Regions from separate parts of the Phenylobacterium sp. VNQ135 genome, predicted to be linked through region 4. Evidence: predicted binding sites of a transcription regulator. Region 4 holds the regulator's gene; each other region holds the start of a gene.
What was found. Region 4 encodes LexA, which represses DNA repair genes until DNA is damaged. Its sites were predicted from a motif close to ATGTTCNCNANNTGTTCT; they were not measured.
Positions count from the first base shown of each region.

Region 1: uvrA (excinuclease ABC subunit UvrA) is a predicted target of LexA. The motif match lies at 1,880-1,897, and genes of this name have one in related genera.
Region 2: ACO2Q0_RS05960 (DUF72 domain-containing protein) is a predicted target of LexA. The motif match lies at 1,989-2,006, and genes of this name have one in related genera.
Region 3: ACO2Q0_RS08550 (YifB family Mg chelatase-like AAA ATPase) is a predicted target of LexA. The motif match lies at 2,799-2,816, and genes of this name have one in related genera.

Region 1 is NZ_JBMSDS010000001.1:257,081-262,355, reverse strand. Features, by position in the region: gene uvrA (excinuclease ABC subunit UvrA) at 1-1,781, opposite strand, end outside; gene ACO2Q0_RS01290 (DUF4126 family protein) at 1,977-2,432, opposite strand; gene ACO2Q0_RS01285 (hypothetical protein) at 2,456-2,797, opposite strand; gene ACO2Q0_RS01280 (DUF1203 domain-containing protein) at 2,889-3,359, opposite strand; gene ACO2Q0_RS01275 (DUF72 domain-containing protein) at 3,479-4,225, shown strand; gene ACO2Q0_RS01270 (2OG-Fe(II) oxygenase) at 4,203-4,901, opposite strand; gene ACO2Q0_RS01265 (ABC-F family ATP-binding cassette domain-containing protein) at 5,091-5,275, shown strand, end outside.
Region 2 is NZ_JBMSDS010000002.1:59,282-64,556, forward strand. Features, by position in the region: gene ACO2Q0_RS05950 (TetR/AcrR family transcriptional regulator) at 1-229, shown strand, start outside; gene ACO2Q0_RS05955 (M28 family metallopeptidase) at 291-1,943, shown strand; gene ACO2Q0_RS05960 (DUF72 domain-containing protein) at 2,055-2,879, shown strand; gene ACO2Q0_RS05965 (SDR family oxidoreductase) at 2,943-3,857, shown strand; gene ACO2Q0_RS05970 (TetR/AcrR family transcriptional regulator) at 3,955-4,575, shown strand; gene ACO2Q0_RS05975 (alpha/beta hydrolase) at 4,576-5,275, shown strand, end outside.
Region 3 is NZ_JBMSDS010000002.1:554,992-560,266, forward strand. Features, by position in the region: gene ACO2Q0_RS08535 (hypothetical protein) at 1-167, shown strand, start outside; gene ACO2Q0_RS08540 (hypothetical protein) at 359-718, shown strand; gene ACO2Q0_RS08545 (hypothetical protein) at 782-1,237, shown strand; gene ACO2Q0_RS08550 (YifB family Mg chelatase-like AAA ATPase) at 1,189-2,721, opposite strand; gene gshB (glutathione synthase) at 2,883-3,830, opposite strand; gene ACO2Q0_RS08560 (alginate O-acetyltransferase AlgX-related protein) at 3,889-5,275, opposite strand, start outside.
Region 4 is NZ_JBMSDS010000003.1:599,613-604,887, reverse strand. Features, by position in the region: gene trpD (anthranilate phosphoribosyltransferase) at 1-988, shown strand, start outside; gene trpC (indole-3-glycerol phosphate synthase TrpC) at 985-1,758, shown strand; gene lexA (transcriptional repressor LexA) at 1,890-2,579, shown strand; gene ACO2Q0_RS14115 (hypothetical protein) at 2,576-2,854, opposite strand; gene ACO2Q0_RS14110 (ComEC/Rec2 family competence protein) at 2,854-5,094, opposite strand; gene gltX (glutamate--tRNA ligase) at 5,045-5,275, shown strand, end outside.

The sequences.
Region 1 (5,275 bases), on a different contig from region 4:
GGGTTGGCCTGGATCTCCTCGGGCCGCCCCTGGGCGATGATCTCGCCGCCGTGGACGCCAGCCGCCGGTCCCATGTCGATAACGTAGTCGGCGGTGAGGATCGCCTCCTCGTCGTGCTCGACCACCAGCACCGAATTGCCGAGGTCGCGCAGGCCCTTCAGCGAGGTCAGCAGGCGGGTGTTGTCCCGCTGGTGCAGGCCGATCGACGGCTCGTCCAGCACATAGAGCACGCCCGTGAGGCCCGAGCCGATCTGGCTGGCCAGGCGGATCCGCTGGCTTTCGCCGCCCGACAGCGTGCCCGAGCCGCGCGACAGGTTCAGATAGTCGAGCCCGACGTTCACCAGGAACCGCAGGCGGTCGTTGATCTCCTTCAGGATGCGCCGGGCGATCTCCATCTGCTTGTCGGTGAGCTCGCCCTCCAGCGCCTGGAACCACTCGCCCGCGTGGCGGATCGAGAGCGTCGACACCTCGCCGATGTGCTTGCCGCCGATCTTCACGGCGAGCGCTTCCGGCTTCAGGCGATAGCCTTTGCAGGCCTCGCAGGGCGTCTCCGACTGGTAGCGGCCCAGCTCCTCGCGCACCCACGAGCTGTCGGTCTCGCGCCAGCGGCGCTCAAGGTTCGGCAGCACGCCCTCGAATGTCTTGTTGACCTCGTACTTGCGGGCGTTGTCGTCGTAGACGAAGCGGATCTTCTCGTCGCCCGAGCCGTGCATCACGACCTGACGGGCCTTCTCCGGCAGCTTCCACCACGGCTCGTCCATCGAGAAGTCGTAGTGGCGGCTGAGCGCCTGCAGCGTCTGGATGTAGAGCGGCGAGGGGCCCTTGGCCCAGGGCGAGATCGCGCCCTTGTGCAGGCTCTTGTCCTTGTCCGGCACGACCATGTCGGCGTCGAAGGCGAGCTTCGCGCCCAGGCCGTCGCAGACCGGGCAGGCGCCGTAGGGATTGTTGAACGAGAACAGCCGCGGCTCGATCTCGCTGATCGTGAAGCCTGAGACCGGGCAGGCGAACTTCTCCGAGAAGATCAGCCGCCGGGGCTCCTTCTCGCCCTCGGCGACGTCAGCCCATTCGGCCACCGCGATGCCGTCGGCCAGGCGCAGCGCCGTCTCGAGGCTGTCGGCGTAGCGGCTCTCGAGACCGGGCTTCGTCACCAGCCGGTCCACGACGACGTCGATGTCGTGCTTGAACTTCTTGTCGAGCGTGGGCGCGTCCTCGATCGGATAGAACTCGCCGTCGATCTTCAGCCGCTGGAAGCCGGCCTTCTGCCACTCGGCGATCTCCTTGCGGTACTCGCCCTTGCGGCCGCGGACGACGGGGGCCAGCAGATAGAGGCGCGTGCCTTCGTCGACGGCGGCCAGCTTGTCGACCATCTGGCTGACGGTCTGGCTCTCGATCGGCAGACCGGTTGCGGGTGAATAGGGAACGCCGACCCGCGCCCACAGCAGGCGCATGTAGTCATGGATCTCGGTGACCGTGCCGACCGTCGAGCGCGGATTGCGGCTGGTGGTCTTCTGCTCGATGGAGATCGCCGGCGACAGGCCCTCAATGAGGTCCACGTCCGGCTTGCTCATCAGTTCCAGGAATTGGCGTGCGTAGGCCGATAGGCTCTCGACGTAGCGGCGCTGGCCCTCGGCGTAGATGGTGTCGAAGGCGAGCGAACTCTTGCCCGAGCCTGACAGGCCGGTGATCACCACCAGCTCGCCGCGCGGGATGTCGACGTTGACGTCCTTGAGATTGTGCTCGCGCGCGCCACGCACGCGGATGAAGTTCTGGTTGTCGGCCATTCTGTCCCGGAAACACGCAAAGCGCCGCGGAAGGTCCTGATGCAGAAGCCCGGCGGCGAGACCGCTGAATGTAGGTAACGCGAGTCATCGATAACACGGGAACGCAAGGCGAACATAGCCCGTCCGCGACGGCAGGCCGCAGCGCTGCTGACACCACGCTGTCAGCAGGAGGCTGGCTCCGCGCGCGGGGATCGATCAGGCGGCGCGCGCGCGGCCCGCGACCAGCCAGCCGGCGGCTCCAGCCGTCAGCGCATCCTCGACCAGGCCGGTCGGGGTCTGACCCCAGCGGCGGAGAGCCCACATCCGCGCCCGCCATCCCAGATGCGCGCCGATCACCGCGCCGGCGACGCCGAGCGCCGCGCCGAGGTAGCGCTGCTCGCGGTCGGCCAGCGCCGCGCCGACCAGGCCGCCGGTCACCAGGCGAACGGCCATGCCGGCGGGCACGATCCGGTCCGGGGCCGAGGGCAGCTTGTCGCCGACGATCTCGCCGGCGGCCAGCGCGCCGACGGCGGCCGTCACCCACGGCGAGGCCAGCAGGCGAGGGGCGCCGCCATCATCCAGCCGGCCGCGACGGGCGGCCTCGCTGACGATGGCGAGCGGCGTGAGCGAGCGTTGTCCCGTGGCGAAACCGATGAGGAACGAGCGGATCATGCGGCCTCTGGGCGAGATGCGGGTCAGAAGCGCCGCGTGTAGGCGACCTTCGTCATCCTGAACTGGAAGCCATCGGCCTCGTTCCATGCGTCCTTCTGGCGGAGCTCAACGTCGCCGCGCAGCTTGTCGTCGCCACGGACGGTGAGATCGAGCTTCCGGGGGCCGGGCTTCTCGAACGGTGCTGCCTGCACCGCCTGCCTGGCGGCCAGACTGACCGGTTCGGCGCGCGCCGGCGTCTGCATCGCCACCTGACCCGCGACACCGTTGGCGACGGTGGTCCAGCCGGGTTGGGCGAGGGCAGGGGCTGCGCTCAGGCCGGCGCCCACGATCGTCATCACCCCCAGCAGCTTCAGCGGATGGCGCAAGGCTTCTTCGTCTCCTCCGTATCGGTCGGAGGCGGAAACCCGTTTGCGAATAGATGGTTGCGCGGCCGGGCATCACACGCCCGTGCGCCGCTCAGCCCCGGTCGATGCGAGCGGCGTAGCAGCCGCGGCCCGGATAGTGCGCGTGCAGATAGGCCGTCCCGGGCGTCTCCAGCATCCGCCGGATGGCGTCGGGCAGCTCGCGCACCGGCACGAGAACGCCGTCGGTCATCATCCCTGCGGCGTCGAACGCACGCAGCGAGCTGAACGGCCGCGCCGCCAGCACCGGCGGCAGCTCGTCCACATACTGCCTCGTCGGGCCGGCCTGCTCGCCGACGAACACCGCGTGCCGAGAGCGGAAAGGCGTGTCCGCCGGCTGGTGCTCGTAGTTCAGCAGCAGCACCGTATCGCCGACGGGACGGTCCTCAAGGCTGATGCGGCAGGGGAAACCCAGCGGTGCGGTCACGGTCATCCGCTTCACGCCGCGAGCGGCGAGCTCGACGTCGGACAGGCCGAACAGCGGCTGGAACTCGCCGGCGTCGAGGCCGGACACGATGAAGGACATGATCGGGCTCCTTTTGCGTGGCCGGAACATCGTCGGAGCCCGATCGCGGGCCAATGCTGCTTCCGCAACACAAGTCCGAAAGTCGCGAACCGAGACCTGCGCCGCGCGTTGGCGCCGCCATGACGAGGCTGCACATCGCCACCGCCGGCTGGACGATCCCGCGCGCGGTGGCGCAGGCGTTCCCCACGGACGGCAGCGGTCTGCAACGCTACGCGGCCCGCTTCGACGCGGTGGAGATCAACAGCACCTTCTATCGCAGCCATCGGCCGGCCACCTACGCTCGCTGGGTCGAGACGACGCCGGCGGACTTCCGGTTCGCCGTGAAGCTGCCGCGCCGGATCACCCACGAGGCGCGCCTGAAGGACGCCGCGGAGCCGCTCGCCGCGTTCCGCGCGGAGACGGAACAGCTTGGCGACAAGCTCGGGCCCTTGCTGGTCCAGCTGCCGCCCAGCCTGGCCTACGAGGTGGAGGTCGCGGAGGCGTTCTTCGTCGCGCTTCGCGACGTGTGGCCGGGTGCGGCAGTCTGCGAGCCCCGGCACCCGACATGGTTCGCAGCCGACGCCGATGAACGGCTCAAGGCGCACCGCATCGCCCGCGTCGCCGCCGACCCGGCCCGCCACCCGCTGGCGGCGGCGCCCGGCGGCTGGCCGGAACTGGCCTACTGGCGGCTGCACGGCTCGCCCCGGATGTACTACTCCGCCTACGAAGGTGCTGCGCTCGACGCCTTGGCGCGGGCCATCGAGGCGTCCGGCGCGGCGGAGGCCTGGTGCGTGTTCGACAACACCACGTCCGGCGCGGCCATGGCCAACGCCCTGGGCCTGCAAGCCCGCCTCGCGCCCGAGCTCACGCCGCGTCGTGGAAGATGATTCCGAGCGTGTGGCGTCGGCCGCTGCGCAGCCGGCTCACCCCGTGACGCAGGTTCACGCGGTAAAGGCCGCGGGCGCCCCGCACCGGCCGATGATGGACGGGGAAGATCACGGCGTCGCCCTGGCGCAGCGGCACGACCTCGGCCCGAGACTGCATCCGTGGCCGCTGCTCCGTCAGGACGAACTCGCCGCCTTCGAAGTCACGCCCGGGCTCCGAAAGCAGCACCGCGACCTGCAGCGGGAAGACGTGCTCGCCGTAGAGGTCCTGGTGCAGGCAGTTGTAGTCGCCCACGCCGTACCGCAGCAGCAGCGGGGTCGGCCGCGTCTGGCCGGCCGCATGGCAGCGGGCGAGATAGGCCGCGTGATCCGGCGGGAAGCGGACGTCCTCGCCCAGGGCGCCGTTCCAGGCGTTGGCGATGGCCGCCAGTCGCGGATACAGCTCGGCCCTCAGCGTCTGCACGAGCGGCGGCAGGTCGTAGCGGAAATAGCGGTACTCGCCCCGTCCGAAGCCGTGCCGAGCCATCACCACGGTGCTGCGGAAGCGATCGGGTTCGTCATACCAGCCGGCGACCTGCGAGCATTCGGCGGAGTCCAGCAGGTCTGGGACGACGGCGCAGCCGTGGGCGTCGAGCTCGGCCGCCAGCGCGGTCCAGTCGAGGGTGTCGGGCGATTTCATGCGCCGCAAGTCGGCGATGCCGTGCGCCGCCTCAAGATGCAGCCTGGATGGCGGGTCCGAAACACGCCAACCCTTGGCCTCCGCCGACGCGGCCCCTAGATCAGGAGCTCTAGCGAAGGAGTGCCACGACCATGCGCCTGACGACGGACAACCGCTCCGCCCGCCACGTCCCCGCGCACACGGTCCCCCATGCCTTCCTTCGTCACCCTCGACTCCCTGAGCTTCGCCGCCCCTGACGGGCGCGTCCTCCTCGACCATCTGACCCTCAGCTTCGGCGCCGAGCGCACCGGTCTCGTCGGCCGCAACGGCGTGGGCAAGACGACGCTTGTCCGGCTGATCCTGGGCGAGCTTTCGCCGTTCGCGGGCTCGGTCAG
Region 2 (5,275 bases), on a different contig from region 4:
AGCCGAACAACGCAGCGGCATGACCGACGAACAGTGGGTGGCCATCGTCGAGCCGGCGCTGCAGGCGCGTCTCGACCCTGAGCGTTTCCCGCACCTGATCCGGCTGGGCGAGGCCTGGCGAGAACAGCGTCATCTCATGACCGACCCGCGTCACCGTTTCGAGCAGGGTCTGCAGGTCGTTCTCGACGGAATCGGCGCGTTCATCGCCCGCCGGCAGGCTGGGCGCTAGTCAGCACCCCTTGGGCGTGATTAGCGTCGCGCCAGCTCCAACCAAACCCAGAGTTCGAGACTTGAAGAAGCTCCTGTTCTGCGCGGTCGCCGCCACGGCCTTCGCCACCGCCGCGCTCGCCGCCCCGGCCCTCGACGGCGCCCGTATCAAGGAAGACATCCGCGTACTCTCGGCCGACGACTTCGAAGGCCGCGCCCCCGCTTCCAAGGGCGAGGAGAAGACGGTCGCCTACCTGATCCAGCAGTTCAAGGCCGCCGGCGTGCAGCCGGCCGGCGACAAGCAGGCCGACGGCGGCCGCGCCTGGACCCAGGACGTCCCGCTCGCCCGCTTCGCGACCAAGGGCCCGGTGGCCGTGTCGGTGAACCTGGGGGGCAAGACGGAGGCCTGGACGCAAGGCGAGCAGATCGCCATCCGCGCCGCCCAGACCGGCGTCGACCGGCTGACGCTCAAGGACGTGCCGGTCGTCTTCGCCGGCTATGGCGTGACCGCGCCCGAGCGCAACTGGGACGACTTCAAGGGCATGGACCTGAAGGGCAAGATCGCCCTCGTGCTCGTCAACGATCCCGACTTCGAGACGGGTCAGGGCGACTTCGGCGGCAAGGCCATGACCTACTACGGCCGCTGGACCTACAAGTACGAGGAGGCCGCGCGCCGCGGCGCCGTCGGCTTCCTGGTGATCCACGAGACGGCCCCGGCGTCCTACGGCTGGAACACCGTGAAGAACTCGAACACCAACGAGATCTTCGACGTCATCCGCAAGAACCCGTCCGAGGCGCACGCGCCGCTCGAAGGCTGGGTCCAGCGCGACAACGCCGTGGCCATGCTGAAGGCCGCGGGCCTCGACTTCGAGGCCCTGAAGAAGCAGGCCCAGACCCGCGACTTCAAGCCGGTCGAGCTGAAGGGCGTCACCTTCTCCACCGACTACGCCGTCGACGCCCAGAAGGTCGTGTCGAAGAACGTCGTGGGCGTCGTCCCCGGCGCCAAGCGCCCCGACGAGCGGGTCATCTACTCGGCCCACTGGGACCACCTCGGCGTGGGCCTGGCCGACGCGCGTGGCGACAAGATCTACAACGGCGCCCTCGACAACGCGTCCGGAACCTCGGCGCTGATCGAGCTGGGCCGCGCCTTCGCCAAGGGGCCCAAGCCCGAGCGTTCGGTGATGTTCCTCGCCGTGACGGCCGAGGAGAAGGGCCTGCTGGGCTCGGAGTACTACGCCGACAATCCGCTCTATCCGCTCGCCACCACCGTGGGCGTGCTGAACATGGACGGCATGAACCTGCTGGGCCGGTCGAAGGACATCACCATGTCCGGCAACGCGCCGCTGACCCTGCAGGACGACATGATCAAGGTGGCGTCCAAGTACGGCATGAGCTTCAGCCCCGATCCGAACCCGCAGGCGGGCAGCTTCTACCGCTCGGACCACTTCCCCTTCGCCAAGCGCGGCGTGCCGGCCATCTCGTTCGGCTCCGGTGAAGACCTCGAGAAGGGCGGCAAGGCGGCGGGCAAGGCCGCGTCGGAAGCCTATACCCGCGACAAGTACCACCAGCCCGCCGACGAGTTCGATCCCAACTGGGACATGTCGGGCGTGGTCCAGGAGCTCTCGGTCTTCTACGACCTCGGCTCCGAGCTCGCGAACTCGAGCCGCTGGCCCGAGTGGAAGCAGGGCGCCGAGTTCAAGGCCGAACGCGACAAGACCGCCGCCCAGCGGAAGTAGGACCACTCAAGGAGGGCGGCGCTCCGGCGCCGCCCTTTCCATCTGGGAACATCTTGAGAACCGCGCCTCCCGCGGCTACCTCTACCGTCGACAGCTGACGGGAGACGCCACATGGCCGGCGAAGGGAAAATCCGCTGCGGCATCGGGGGCTGGACCTTCGAGCCCTGGCGCGGCGTCTTCTATCCCGAGGGCCTGAAGCACGCCGACGAGCTGGCCTACGCCAGCCGCCATCTCACCGCCATCGAGATCAACGGCACCTACTATTCCAGCTTCAAGCCGGACAGCTGGGCCAAGTGGCGCGCAGCCACGCCCGACGGCTTCAAGTTCGCGGTGAAGGCCAGCCGCTTCTGCACCAACCGCAAGGTGCTGTCCGACGGCAAGGGCAGCATGGACATCTTCCTGGGCCAGGGGCTGACCGAACTCGGCGACCGCCTGGGCCCGATCCTGTGGCAGTTCGCGCCGACCAAGAAGTTCGACTACGACGAGTTCGCCGCCTGGCTCGACCTGCTGCCGCGGAGCCTCGAGAACCTGCCGCTGAAGCACGTCGTGGAGGTGCGCAACGCCTCCTTCGCCGACGCCAGGTTCGTCGGCCTCTGCCGCGACCGCAACGTGGCGATCTGCAATTCCGAGAACGAGAACTATCCGTTCATCCCCGACGTCACCGCCGACTTCGTCTACCTGAGACTGCTGTCCGCCAATGACGAGATCCCCACCGGCTACGAGGCCAAGGACCTCGACATGTGGGCCGACCGCTTCAGGGCGTATGCCCAGGGCGGCATCCCTGGCGACTTCCAGCCGCTGGACCGCACCGGCCCGCCCGAGGAGCCGCGCGACGTCTACGCCTTCGTGATCCACGAGGGGAAGGTCCGCGCCCCGGCGGCGGCGATGGAGTTCATCCGGCGGGTGGATACCACATTCCAGGCCCAGGCGCTCTGAGGCCCGCTTGACCTCCGTGGCGTCAGGGCCGCCCACTTCCTCAAAACGCGAGGGAGCCCGCCGATGACCCACTTCACGGCCGAAGACCTGATGTTCCGCCCGGGCCTGATGAAGGGCCAGCGGGTGCTGATCACTGGCGGCGGCACCGGCCTGGGCAAGGTGATGGCCGAGGCCTGCCTGATGCTGGGCGCAGACGTCTACATCTGGGGCCGGCGCGGCGCCGTCATCGAGGCCGCCGCCAACGAGCTGAACGAGGCCCACGGCGACGCCGGCGGCCGCTGCGTCGGCCAGGCCTGCGACATCCGCGTCCCCGAGGCCATTCACGAGGCCATGGACGAGATCTGGTCCGGCGGCGCGCTCACCGGGCTCGTCAACAACGCCGCCGGCAACTTCATCAGCCGCACCGAGGACCTGACGCCCAAGGGCTTCGACGCCATCGCCAACATCGTCTTCCGGGGCTCGTTCTTCGTCACCCTGGACGCCGGCAAGCGCTGGCTGGCCGAGGGCAAGCCCGCCTCGGTCGTCTCCATCCTCACCACCTGGGTCTGGCACGGCGGCCCCTTCACCGTGCCCTCGGCCATGTCCAAGGCCGGCCTCAACGTCATGACCCAGTCACTGGCGGTGGAGTGGGGCAATCGCGGCGTGCGCTTCAACGCCATCGCGCCCGGCCCCTTCCCGACGGAGGGCATGAGCGCTCGGCTCGACCCCGGCGGCGGCGGTCTGGCCGAGGACAAGGACCCGATGATCCCGCTCGGCCGTAACGGCGAGATGCGCGAGCTCGCCAACCTGGCAGTCTACCTGCTGCATCCGCTGTCGGCCTATGTGAACGGCCAGACCATCGCCATCGACGGCGGCGCGCATCTGCAGGGCGGCGGCGGCTTCGCCCGCCTCGCGTCCTGGGGCGACGCCGAGTGGGAGGCCGCCCGCAACGCGATCCGCTCCACGAACGAGAAGGACCGCGCCCAGCGGACGGTGTGACGACCATCTCGTCGTACGGCGTAAGCTCTTGCGGCTTCAGGATTCCCCCGCGATGATGACGCGCGTCATCTTTCCTGCGGAGTTCGTTGCGCATCCCATGGCCCAAGTCGCCTATCTCCCGGTCGGCAAGCGTGAGCAGACCAAGGTCCAGAACCGACAGGCGATCCTGGACGCCGCGCGCGAGGTGTTCGGCGAGCTGGGCTACGAGGCGGCCACCGTGCGCGACATCATCCGCCGCACCGGCCTCGCGGCCGGCACCTTCTACAACTACTACCGCTCGAAGGAGGAGGTGTTCGCCGCCCTCGCCGACGACGGCGCCCGGCGCTTCGCCCCGATGCTGAAGGCGCTGCGCGCCCAGTCCACCGATTTCGAGAGCTTCGTCCGCCAGGCGATCCACGCCTACTTCACCTTCATGGCCGACGAGCACTCCAGCTGGATGGCTCGCCGCCCGCCGGGCGAGCACCAGCCGCACGTGCATGGCGAGACGCCCGAGATGGCCGCCGTCTTCGCGGAGGTCCGCGACGCCATTCTCGAGGCGATCGCGGCCGGCAAGGGACCGGCGTCCGATCCGGACTACATGGCCGCCGCCTGCATCGCCGTGGCCCGAGAGGTGGGAGACAAGATGCTGGAACGCCGACCGATCGACACCGCCGCGGCGTCGGACTTCGCCGTCGCCATGATCCTGAACGGCCTGCGCGGCCTGCCGGCGGCCCGCTAGATGGCCTCGCCCGCAGCCCAGCGCGCCATCGCCGGCCTCATCCTGTCGCTGCCTGCGCCGGTGCTCCGGCTCATGGCGGGCGGCGGCGTGGTCCACGTCGGCGGCCGCACGCTCGACCCGCGCCTGCAGTTCCTGGCTGCCCAGGCCCGCAAGCAGCCGGCCATGACCCAGGCCACGCCGGAACAGGCCCGCATGGGCATGACCGGCCTGATCGGCGCCGTCGCCGGCAAGCCCGAGCCCGGCGTCGCTTGCGAGGACCTCTACGTCCAGGGCGCGGCGGGCGACATCCCGGCCCGCGCCTACCGGCCCGCGAACCAGGACGCGGACGCGCCCCTGATGGTCTGGGCCCACATGGGCGGCGGCGTCATCGGCGACATCGAAACCACCCACGTCTTCTGCACCGTGCTCGCGCGGATCACCCGCGGCCCGGTGCTGTCGGTGGACTACCGGCTGGCGCCCGAGCACCGCTATCCGGCCGGTGTCGACGACACGCTCGCCGCCTACCGCTGGGCCCGCGAGCATTCCACCCGTTTCGGCGCTCCGGCCGGCAAGGTCGCCATGGGCGGCGACTCCATGGGCGGCAACTTCACGGCCATCGTCTGCCAGGAGCTGAAGCGCGCGGGCGAGCCGCAGCCGGTGCTGCAACTGCTCGTCTATCCCTGCACCGACGTCGCCTCGCAGACGCCGTCCATGACCACCT
Region 3 (5,275 bases), on a different contig from region 4:
CGCCCGCCCAGGCGGACATGGCCCGGCACCTGGTTTCCGCCACGCGGAAGCTGGCGCCGTTCAAGCCGCCGGAGATGGTGTTGCGCGAGATCCTGTGCCTGACCTGGGTTCTCCTGGACGAGAACTTCCGGCCCGATACGGATCAGGACTTGTCGCGAATGAGCTAGGCCCAGCCGCGCGGCTCGGCGCAATCGTGGCCGTGGCGATCCTGACTGCCCTCGCCTTTGGCGGGATGCTCGCGGGACTCCACGCGCTTCAGAGCCTGGTCGCCTCTTAACCCAACGCCTGAACGGCGACGAAACCCTGTTTTGTTAAACCCTTAGGCGCGCCACGGCCCGTGGCGCGATGGAGAGAGCTCATGCTCAAGCAACGACGTATGGCCGCCGAGCAGATCGCCGGCGCCCTCTTCGAGGCCGAGGCTGCGATCGACGCCGCCCTCGCCAAGACCGCCCACCTGACCGGCGTGATGCCCAGCCTGCGCACCATGGCGGGCGCCTCCGCCCTCATCGGCCAGGACGCCGTCGAGCGCGCCAGCCAGGCCATCATGGCCCTGGCCGAAGCCCGCCGCGCCATCGTCGAGACCCACAAGGAACTCAGCGTCGCCCAGGGCCAGGTCGGCCTCGGCGCCGTGGCCCTCGGGGACGCGGGCGACAAGCCGGCGCCGACGGCCTCCACGCAAGAGGCCGGTCGCCGCCTGCGCGAGGTGCGGGCGGCCTAGTCGCCCGTTCCGCAACTCCGAAGTTTTTGCCATTGTGGGCCCTCGGCAAGACCGAGGGCCCTTTTGTTTTCCCAGTTCTTCTCGCTCGCCCACCTGCCGTGGACCCTCGCCACCCTGGCGATGTTCGCCGTCGCGATGTGTCGTGGCGGCCCGGACGAGCGGCTGGCGGCGAATACGGTGCTGATCGGCTGGCTGCTCAGCAAGATCATGTTCCGCTACCAAGGCCTGGAAACCGAATGGGGCGTGCTGGTCGTGGACATCGGCGCGCTCGCGGTATTCGTCTGGATCGCGTTGCGCAGCGCCCGCTACTGGCCTCTGTTCGCCGCGGGCTTCCACCTGCTGTCGGTGGTCACCCATATCGCGCGCATGGTCGATCCGACGGTCGGCGGCTGGGCCTACCTCACCGCCGGGATCATCTGGGGCTATCTGCTGCTCGCCACCATCGCCTACGGCGCCTGGACTTCGCCGCGCTACGCCCAGGCCGGCGCCGGGGCGCCCGCAACCGCCACGCGGCGGTAGATCAGCGCCTCGGCGACGTGGACGCGTCGCACCGACTCGGAGCCTTCCAGATCGGCGATCGTGCGGGCGAGCCGCAGGGTCCGCGTCCAGCCCCTCGCCGACAGGCCGCCCGCCTCAGCCGCCCGCGTGAGCAGCGCCCGCGCCGGGTCGTCCAGCGCCGCGGCGGCCTGCAGGAAGTCGCCATCGGCCTGCGCGTTCAGCGCCGCCCCGCCAAGCCGCTGGGCGCGCTCCGCCTGCAAGGCCCGCGCCCCGCTCACCCGCGACGCGGCCTCGGCCGTGCCCTCTGTGGGCCCCGGCAGGGCGAGGTCGGCGGCGGTCACTGGCGGGACCTCCACCTGCAGGTCGATGCGGTCCATCAGCGGCCCTGAGATCCGCCCCTGGTAGTCGGTCTGGCAGCGCGGCGCCCGGCCGCACGCGCCACGTCCGGGGCCGCCCTGGCCGCAGCGGCAGGGGTTCATCGCCGCCACCAGCTGGAACCGCGCCGGATAGCGCACGTGGGCGTTGGCGCGGGCCACCACCACCTCGCCGGTCTCCAGCGGCTGGCGCAGGCTGTCCAGCGCCTGGGCGCCGAACTCCGGCAGCTCGTCGAGGAAGAGGACGCCGTTGTGCGCCAGGCTGACCTCGCCGGGCTTGGCCTTCAGGCCGCCGCCCGTCAGCGCCGCCATGCTGGCCGAGTGGTGCGGGTTGCGGAACGGCCGCGCGCGGGTGAGCTGGCCCTTGGCGATCAGGCCCGCCACCGAATGGATCATCGACGTCTCGAGCAGCTCCTCGGACGTCAGCGGCGGCAGCAGACCCGGCAGCCTGGCGGCCATCATCGACTTGCCCGAGCCGGGCGGGCCGGAGAATAGCAGGTTGTGGCCGCCGGCGGCGGCGATCTCCAGGGCCCGCTTGGCGTTCTCCTGGCCCTTCACGTCGCGCAGGTCCGGCGTGCGCTCGTCGTCAAGCATCGGCCCGGGCTTCGGCGGCGCCAGGATCTGGGTTCCGCGGAAGTGGTTCACCAGCGCGATCAGCGAGGGCGCCGCCAGCACGCGGGTCTCGCCGGCCCAGGCCGCCTCGGGCCCGCACGCCTCGGGACAGATCAGGCCCAGTCCCTGCGCGCCCGCCGCCATAGCCGCGGGCAGGGCGCCCGCGACGGGCGCGATCCGGCCGTCCAGCGACAGCTCGCCCATCGCCGCCCAGCCCTCCAGCGCGTCGGGCGGGATCACGCCCATGGCAGCCATGACCGCCAACGCGATCGGCAGGTCGTAGTGACTGCCCATCTTCGGCAGGTCGGCGGGCGCTAGATTGGCGATGATCCGACGGCCAGGCATCGCCAGGCCCATGCCCGCGAAGGCGGCGACCACCCGCTCGCGACTCTCGGCCACCGCCTTGTCGCCCAGGCCCACGACGATGAACGCCACCGCCCCGCCGGTGAACTGAACCTGGACGTCGACGCGGACGGCCTCCACGCCCGAAAACGCCAGGGTCACCACGCGCGCCGCCATCCTCGTCCCCAGCCCCAAGCTGTTGTGGTCAAGCCAGACTTATCCACAAACCACAGCATGAAGCGTGGCCTGGATCAAGAACAGAAAAGGAACTTTTCGGGAAACCTAAAGGATACGGCGACTTGCAGGCGCCTTTTGATGCGCTCGCCGAACGTGGTGCGCTAAGCGCCTTTCCGGAGCGCCTCGATCCGCGTCCACATCACCTCGGAGGCGTCGACGCCGGTGAACCGCTTCAGGGCCACCGCGCCCGTGGGCGAGGTGACGTTGATCTCGGTGAGATAGTCGCCGATCACATCGATGCCGACGAAGACCAGGCCGCGGGCCTTCAGCTCCGGCCCGATGGTCGCGCAGATCTCGCGGTCGCGGGCGGTCAGCTCCACCGGCTCGGCCTTGCCGCCGACGGCCAGGTTGGAGCGGATCTGGCCCTTCTCCGGCACCCGGTTGATCGCCCCCACGGGCTCGCCGTCGACGATCAGGATGCGCTTGTCGCCCCTGGTCACGGACGGCAGGAACTTCTGCACGATCACCGGTTCGCGGCCGATCTGGGCGTGCAGCTCCAGCATGGCGTCGATGTTGGGGTCGTCGGCCAGGTGTCGGGTCACGCCCGAACCGCCGCGGCCGTTCAGCGGCTTCATGACGATATCGCCGTGGCGGGTCCGGAAATCGTAGATCGCGTCCCGGTCCTGGGTGATCAGCGTCGGCGGCTGCAGGCCGGGGAACTTCGTCACGAACAGCTTCTCGGGTGCGTTCCGCACCTCGCGCGGATCGTTCACCACCAGCACCCGCGGATGGATCGCTTCCAGGAAGAAGGTGGTGTCGATGTAGTGCATGTCGAAGGGCGGGTCCTGGCGGAGCAGGACCACGTCGAACTCGGTCAGCTCGGTCCGGCGCCAGGGGCCCAGCGTCGCGTGGCCGCCGGCCACCCGCTGCACCTGCACGTCGCGGCCGCGGGCGAACACCCGGCCGTCCTCCATCGCCAGCTTGTCGGTGGTGTAGACGAACAGCGAATGGCCCCGCGCCTGGGCCGTCTCCATCATCAGGAAGGTCGTGTCGCCCTCGATGTTCACGCCCTCGATGGGATCCATCTGGACGGCGACTTTCAGAGACATGCGCTTCCTCGGGCTGAACGGCTCAGGTCAGCGACATAGGCGCTGCGCACGTCGCGCGCTAGCGTCGGCCGACGGCGTCCGTCGGCAGCGTGTCCGCACGGACCCCGACCAGCACCAGCCGCCCGCCCGGCGTGACGATCACCGCATCGGGGCCCTCCTGGCGCACCTCATAGGGCACGCCCGGCTCCACGACGACGCGGTCTCCCTCGGCGGCGGAGAAGTCCAGCACGTGGTCGGTCCCGACGTCGGCTCGCGTGACGAAGATGTCCGGCCCCCGCCCGCCGCGCAGCACGTCGTCGCCCTTGTCGCCGCTGATCCAGTCGGCGCCCGGACCGGCGTCGATCCTGTCGCCGCCGGCGCCCGTGCGGATGATGTCGTCGCCGTCGCCGCCGTCGACGGTGTCGGGCCCCTGCCGGCCCAGGATGATCTCCGCGCGCGGGCCGCCCCGCAGGAGGTCTGGTCCAGGACCGCCGGTGATGGTCGGCATCGGGCCGCGGGGCCGCACCCGGGCGACCTCGTATTCGGCGGGCACGCGATGCGGCAGGTCCAGGGCCGCGGCGATGCGCTGCCGGGCGGTCAGGCTGGCCTCCGGCGCCGGGGCCATCACCAGCGGCAGCCCGTTCTCCACCACCTCCAGGATGACCACGTCGGGCTGGTAGCGCTCGATGAGGTCGTCGCGCCACGGGCCGTCCTGATTGTGCGCCAGCACGATGCGGCTGAAGTGCGAATAGAAGAACGGCAGGAAGGCGTTGGAGAACGAGTCCATCGTCATCAGCAGCACGGGCTTGCCCGCTTGGCCGGTGTCGATCACCCGCGGCTGGGTCCAGTCCTGGGAGGGCGTGAGCCACGTGACGCGCAGCCGGTCCTCGGCGGCCGGATCGGCGAGCTCGGGGTAGTCGACGTTCACGAAGCTCGCGACGCCCAGCATCAGGGCGAGATTCCTGGGCTTGTTCGGGTCGCGCTCGCGGACCTCGACGAAGTCGTCCAGCGGCCGCGGCCCCTCGGCCACGCCCAAGGCCTGCAGCCGACGCATCACGGCGGCATAGCCGTAATAGGCGCCGAGACCCGTCCAGTGGGTGTCGTTCGGCGTGTAGGTCTTCAGGCCCCAGCGGGTCGGCTGCTCCAGCGCTTCGTGCAGGTAGAGCACCTCACCCGCCTGGGAACTGGCCGCCAGCGCCGGCAGCAGCTCGGCCGGGCGGTTCAGGTTCGGCCCCTTGAACCAGCGGGGCCCGAGCTCGGGATAGACCGTCTCCTTGTCGGGAGCCGCCACGACGAGATAGGTCGCGCCGCGGGCCCGGAGCGCCTCGGTCCGGCCGGCCAGTCCCGCCAGCCATTGGCCCGCCTGGGCGTCGGTGTAGGCCGGGTCGTTGCGGGCCGAGCCCAGGTGCGTGCCGTTGTCGAAGAACAGCCAGCCGTCGCGGCCGACGATCACCTTCTCCGAGCCG
Region 4 (5,275 bases):
TTCGCGCCTTGCCGACGGCGCGACGCTGTCGGATGACGACGCAGATGCGTTCTTCTCCGCCTGCCTTCGGGGCGAGCCCACGCCGTCGCAGGTCGGCGCGGCGCTGACGGCCATGCGGATGCGCGGCGAGACCTTGGGCGAGATCGCCGCCTGTGCTCGCGCCATGCGCCGAGCCGCCGTGCGTCTGGAGCCGGGCTTCCCGACCCTCGACGTCTGCGGCACCGGCGGCGATGGCCTGCACACGCTGAACATCTCGACGGCGGTGGGCTTCGTGGTCGCCGGGGGCGGACTGAAGGTGGCGAAGCACGGCAACCGGGCCATGTCGTCCAAGTCCGGCACGGCGGACGTGCTGACGGAGCTGGGCGTCAACATCTCCGCTCCGCCCGAAGCGCAGCTCAAGGCGCTCGAGACGGCCGGCATCTGCTTCCTCTTCGCTCCGGCGCACCACAGCGCAATGCGCCACGTCTCGCCGATCCGCGCGGAACTGGGCTTCAGGACCATCTTCAACCTGCTCGGCCCCCTGACCAACCCCGCTGGCGCGGAACGCCAGGTGGTGGGCGTCTACGCCGAGCGCTGGGTGAAGCCCCTGGCGGAGGCCCTGGGCATGCTGGGCTCGGAGCGCGCATGGGTCGTGCATGGCTCCGGACTGGACGAGATGACGACCACGGGCGAGACCGCCGTCGCCGAGCTGCGCGACGGCAAGGTGCGGCTCTTCACCGTCACGCCCGAGGCGGTGGGCCTGCGGCGCGCCGCCCTGGCTGACCTCACCGGCGGCACGCCGGGCGAGAATGCGGACGCGCTGCGCCGTCTGCTGGCGGGCGAGCCCGGCGCCTACCGCGATATCGTGGCCCTGAACGCCGCGGCCGCCTTCCTGGTTGGCGAGAAGGTCGAAACCCTGCGCCAGGGCGTCGAACTGGCCTATGCCGTCCTCGATGACGGCCGTGCCCATGCCGCGCTGGACAAGCTCATCGAGGTGACCGCCGCATGAGCGACATTCTGCAGAAGATCGCCGCCTACAAGCGCGAGGAGGTCGCCGCGCGTAAGGCGCAGCGTCCGACGATCACGCCCGCCGGCTCGCCCTCCCGCGGGTTCCGCGCCGCCCTGGAGCGTGCGCACGCTCCGGGCCGACTGGCGTTGATCGCCGAAATCAAGAAGGCCTCGCCGTCCAAGGGTCTGATCCGCGCCGACTTCGATCCACCGGTCCTCGCCCGCGCCTACGAGGCCGGCGGCGCGGCGTGCCTCTCGGTGCTGACCGACGAGCCCAGCTTCCAGGGCCGCGATGAATACCTGATCGCCGCCCGCGACGCCGTGGCCTTGCCCTGCATCCGCAAGGACTTCCTGGTCGATCCCTGGCAGGTGGCGGAGTCCCGCGACCTCGGCGCCGACGCCGTCCTGGTGATCCTGGCCATGATCGACGACGGCCTCGCCGCCGAGCTGATGGCCGAGGCGCGCCGGTTCGGGATGGACGCGCTGGTCGAGGTGCACGACGAGACGGAAATGAAGCGCGCCGGCGCGCTGGGCGCGGATCTGGTCGGCGTGAACAACCGCGACCTCCGCAGCTTCACGGTGGACCTCGCCAATACCGAGCGCCTTGCCGCGCTCGCGCCGTCCGACGCCTTGCTGGTTACCGAGAGCGGCATCTTCACGCCGGCCGACGCTGCTCGCCTGGAACGAGCTGGGGCGAAGGCGATGCTGGTGGGCGAAAGCCTCATGCGCCAGGACGACGTGACCGCCGCCACGCGCGACTTGCTGGGCTGAGTCGCACTCGCCGCGTCTCCCCACCAAGATTTTCCTCTGATTTTTCAAGCGGTCTCTTGGTAACTTGACATTAATCTGGAACATCTACAGAACATCAGACAACGTTTGCGCTTTGTTCCAGAGGTCGCCCAATGCTCACCCGCAAGCAGCATGAGCTGCTCATGTTCATCCATGAGCGCATCAAGGAAACCGGCGTCTCGCCCTCGTTCGACGAGATGAAGGAGGCGCTGGATCTGGCCTCGAAGTCGGGCATCCACCGGCTGATTACGGCGCTTGAGGAGCGCGGGTTCCTGCGCCGCCTGCCCCACCGGGCGCGGGCCCTGGAAGTCGTCCGCCTGCCGCAACAGGCCACCGCCGCAGCCCCGCCGAAGGGTCGCGCGCCCTTCAAGCCACAGTTGGTCGACGCGGGAAAGGAGATGCCCGTCGCGGCCAACGACACCCGTGAGCTGCCGATCCTCGGCAAGATCGCGGCGGGCACGCCGATCGAGGCCATCCAGCAGGAGCGCGACCGGCTGCCTGTGCCGGAAGCCATGCTGGGCGCGGGCGAGCACTTCGTCCTCGAGATCCAGGGCGACTCGATGATCAACGCGGGCATCCTGGACGGCGACTTCGTCGTCATCCGCCGGACCGACAGCGCCAATTCGGGCGACATCGTCGTGGCGCTGGTGAACGGAGAGGAAGCCACGCTCAAGCGTCTGCGCAAGAAGGGCGCGTCCATCGCCCTGGAGGCCGCCAACCCGGCCTATGAAACGCGTATCTTCGGGCCCGACCAGGTGTCGGTCCAGGGCCGCCTCGTGGGCCTGATCCGCCGCTACCACTAGCCTCCGGGCACGAACACGAAGTCGACCAGGAACACCCGCTCGCCACGCCCGTGGCGGGCGGTTTCCATGAGGGCCTCGCGGCTCGCGAAGCTCGTCTCCTGCGCCAGGGCATCGGTCACGTCTGCGAGGTCGATCTCCTGCAGACGCGTGACCTCGATGAAGCCGTCCAGCAGCGGATAACGCCCCCCGACGCGCACCCTGGGCGTCAGCCAGATGCGGACGCTGCGGTTGATCTCGCCCGAGCGGACGCGTGGGCGCAGGGGCTTGGCGAACATCATCGCGGGTCGTGACCCCAGGTCCACGGGCGACGCCCTCGGAGGGTTTGGGCCCAGACGATCCGCCAGCCGCCCCTCTGGCGAAAGAGCTCGGCCGAGCCGCCGGCCCTGAAGTCCGCGCCAGTCAGGACCAAAGGCGCGGGACAGCGCTCCGGCCGGAAATCGTTGCGCAGGACCACGATGTCGGCCGAGGCGCAGAGCTGCTCCAGACGCCCCTCCTTGAGCGGACGTTTCAGGTTCCAGGCGGCGGCGACGCGCACGGGAGCCGCGGGCCCAGGCGCGCAGCTCCATCGGTCGCACGCGAAGCGCCTATCCCGCTCGGCTTCGCTGGCAAGCGGCTCCAGTCCCCGGCGCCTGGACCACAGCTCGGCTCCGAACAGTTTCACGTCCGGCCTTAGCAGGATGGCCGCCTTACGCTCGCGGACCGCCACCGCGGCGCCGTCGGCGCTGATCCAGACATCCGGGGCGGGCGGCCTGGGAACCCACAGCACGGAGAGCGCGAGCGGCACGCCGATCCAGCGCAGCGGGCCCCGCCAAAGGCAGGCAAGGAGCAAGCCCAGGAACGCGGCCGGCAGCGTCCACGTCGGCGCGCTGGGGACCAGCGCCTGGGCCATGGGGGCGGAAGCGGCCCAGGCGGCCACATGGTTCATCAAAGCGATCGCGAAGCCAGCCACTTCCAGCGGCGCCTGGCCAAGGCCCAGCGGCGCCAACGCCGCGCCGATGGCCAGCGCCGGCATCAGCAGGAAGGACGAAATCGGCGCCACAGCCAGGTTCGCCAGCAGCCCCCAGGTCGAGACACGGTTGAAATGCTGGATGGCGAACGGCCCGGTCGCCAGCCCCGCCACGAAGCTCACCGCGATACTGGCGGCGATCCAGGTCGCCGCGGCCTGGGGCCAGCGAATCCACCAGGGCGTGGAGATCTCCGTCACCGGCTGCGGCCACGCTTCCGCCAGGGCGACGAGAGCCGCCGTCGCCGCAAACGACATCTGGAAGCCCGGTTCCGTCACCGCCTCCGGCTGCAGCAGCAGCACGCCCATGGCCGCGAGCGCCAGGGCATGCAGACTGATCGCCTGCCGGTCCACGAGGATGGCGGCGAACGCGACAGCCGCCGTGATGGCCGCGCGTTCGGCTGGCGGCGGCGCACCTGACAGCACGAGGTATCCGCCCACGGCGCCCAGCCCGACGAGCGCGGCCAGCTTCTTGCCGGAGACGCGCAGGGCCAGCCATGGCCAGGCGGCGACGCCCAGCCGCGCCGCCGCGAAGGCGAAGCCGCCGACGATGGCCATGTGCAGGCCGCTGATCGAGATGATGTGGGCAAGGCCGGCGGCGCGCAGGTTCTCCACCTGCTCGGCCGGGATATAGGCCTCGTGGCCCGTCGTCATGGCTGCCGCCAGACCGCCGCTCTCAGGCCCGAGGGTCTGAACGATCCGATGGGTGAGCGCCCACCGCAGACCGTTGATGCGCATGGTGAGTCGCAGCCGCCAGGGCGCTGGCCGATCTGGCGTCAAGGACTCGGGCGGCCGAAGCGCAAGGCCGACGGCGCCCACGCTTTCGAAAAAGGCGTCCCGTGCGAAATCGTAGGATCCCGGCGCGGCCGGCGGTGGCGGCGGGTTGAGAATGGCGAAGACCCGGACCGGCTCCCCCGGCGGCGGCAACGGCGTATCGGGCCGCAGAGTCACGCGTAGGCGGATCGGCGTCGCCTCAGGGCTCCACGCGCCGACGCGCACGGGAGCGATCAGCAGGCGCTGCCCGCCCTCGCCCGGCGGCGCCACGTCGAGCACCCAGCCCTCCACCATCTGCGGCCGCCCACCTGGCATGGCCACGGGCGCCGCGACGCTCTCGGTGCGGAGCTTGGCGATTCCGAAGCCTGCGAGCGCAAAGCCGGCGAGCGCCATGGCCACGACCGCGGCGCGTCGGCCGGTCCATCGCCCCGAGGCGGCCACCAGGCCGACGCCCAGGACGAGCACGAGCCACGCGACCCAGGCCTGCGGCTCGCGCAGGAGCCCGAAGTAGATAGCGCAGCCGCTCCCGAAGGCGACCGGCGTCCACAGCGTCCAGCGATCCGCCTGCGCCTCGGCCTGATCCCGCAGCCACGCCAACACCGCCCCCAGGCTGGCGGCGCGTGGAATCGGCGTGCTAAGAGGCGCCGCCGCGGCCTCTGCGCCCGCTTCCCCAGCCCCCTCGAGCTCGATGCCCGACCGTCCCGTCCGCACCCGGATCGCCCCCTCGCCCACCGGCATGATGCACATTGGCACGGCGAGGACCGCGCTTTTCAACTGGCTTTATGCCCGCCACACCGGCGGCAAGTTCCTGATGCGCATCGAGGACACCGATCGCGAGCGCTCAACCGAAGAGGCCGTGCAGGTCATCTTCGACGGCCTGAAGTGGCTTGGCCTGGAGGCCGACGAAGAGCCCGTCTTT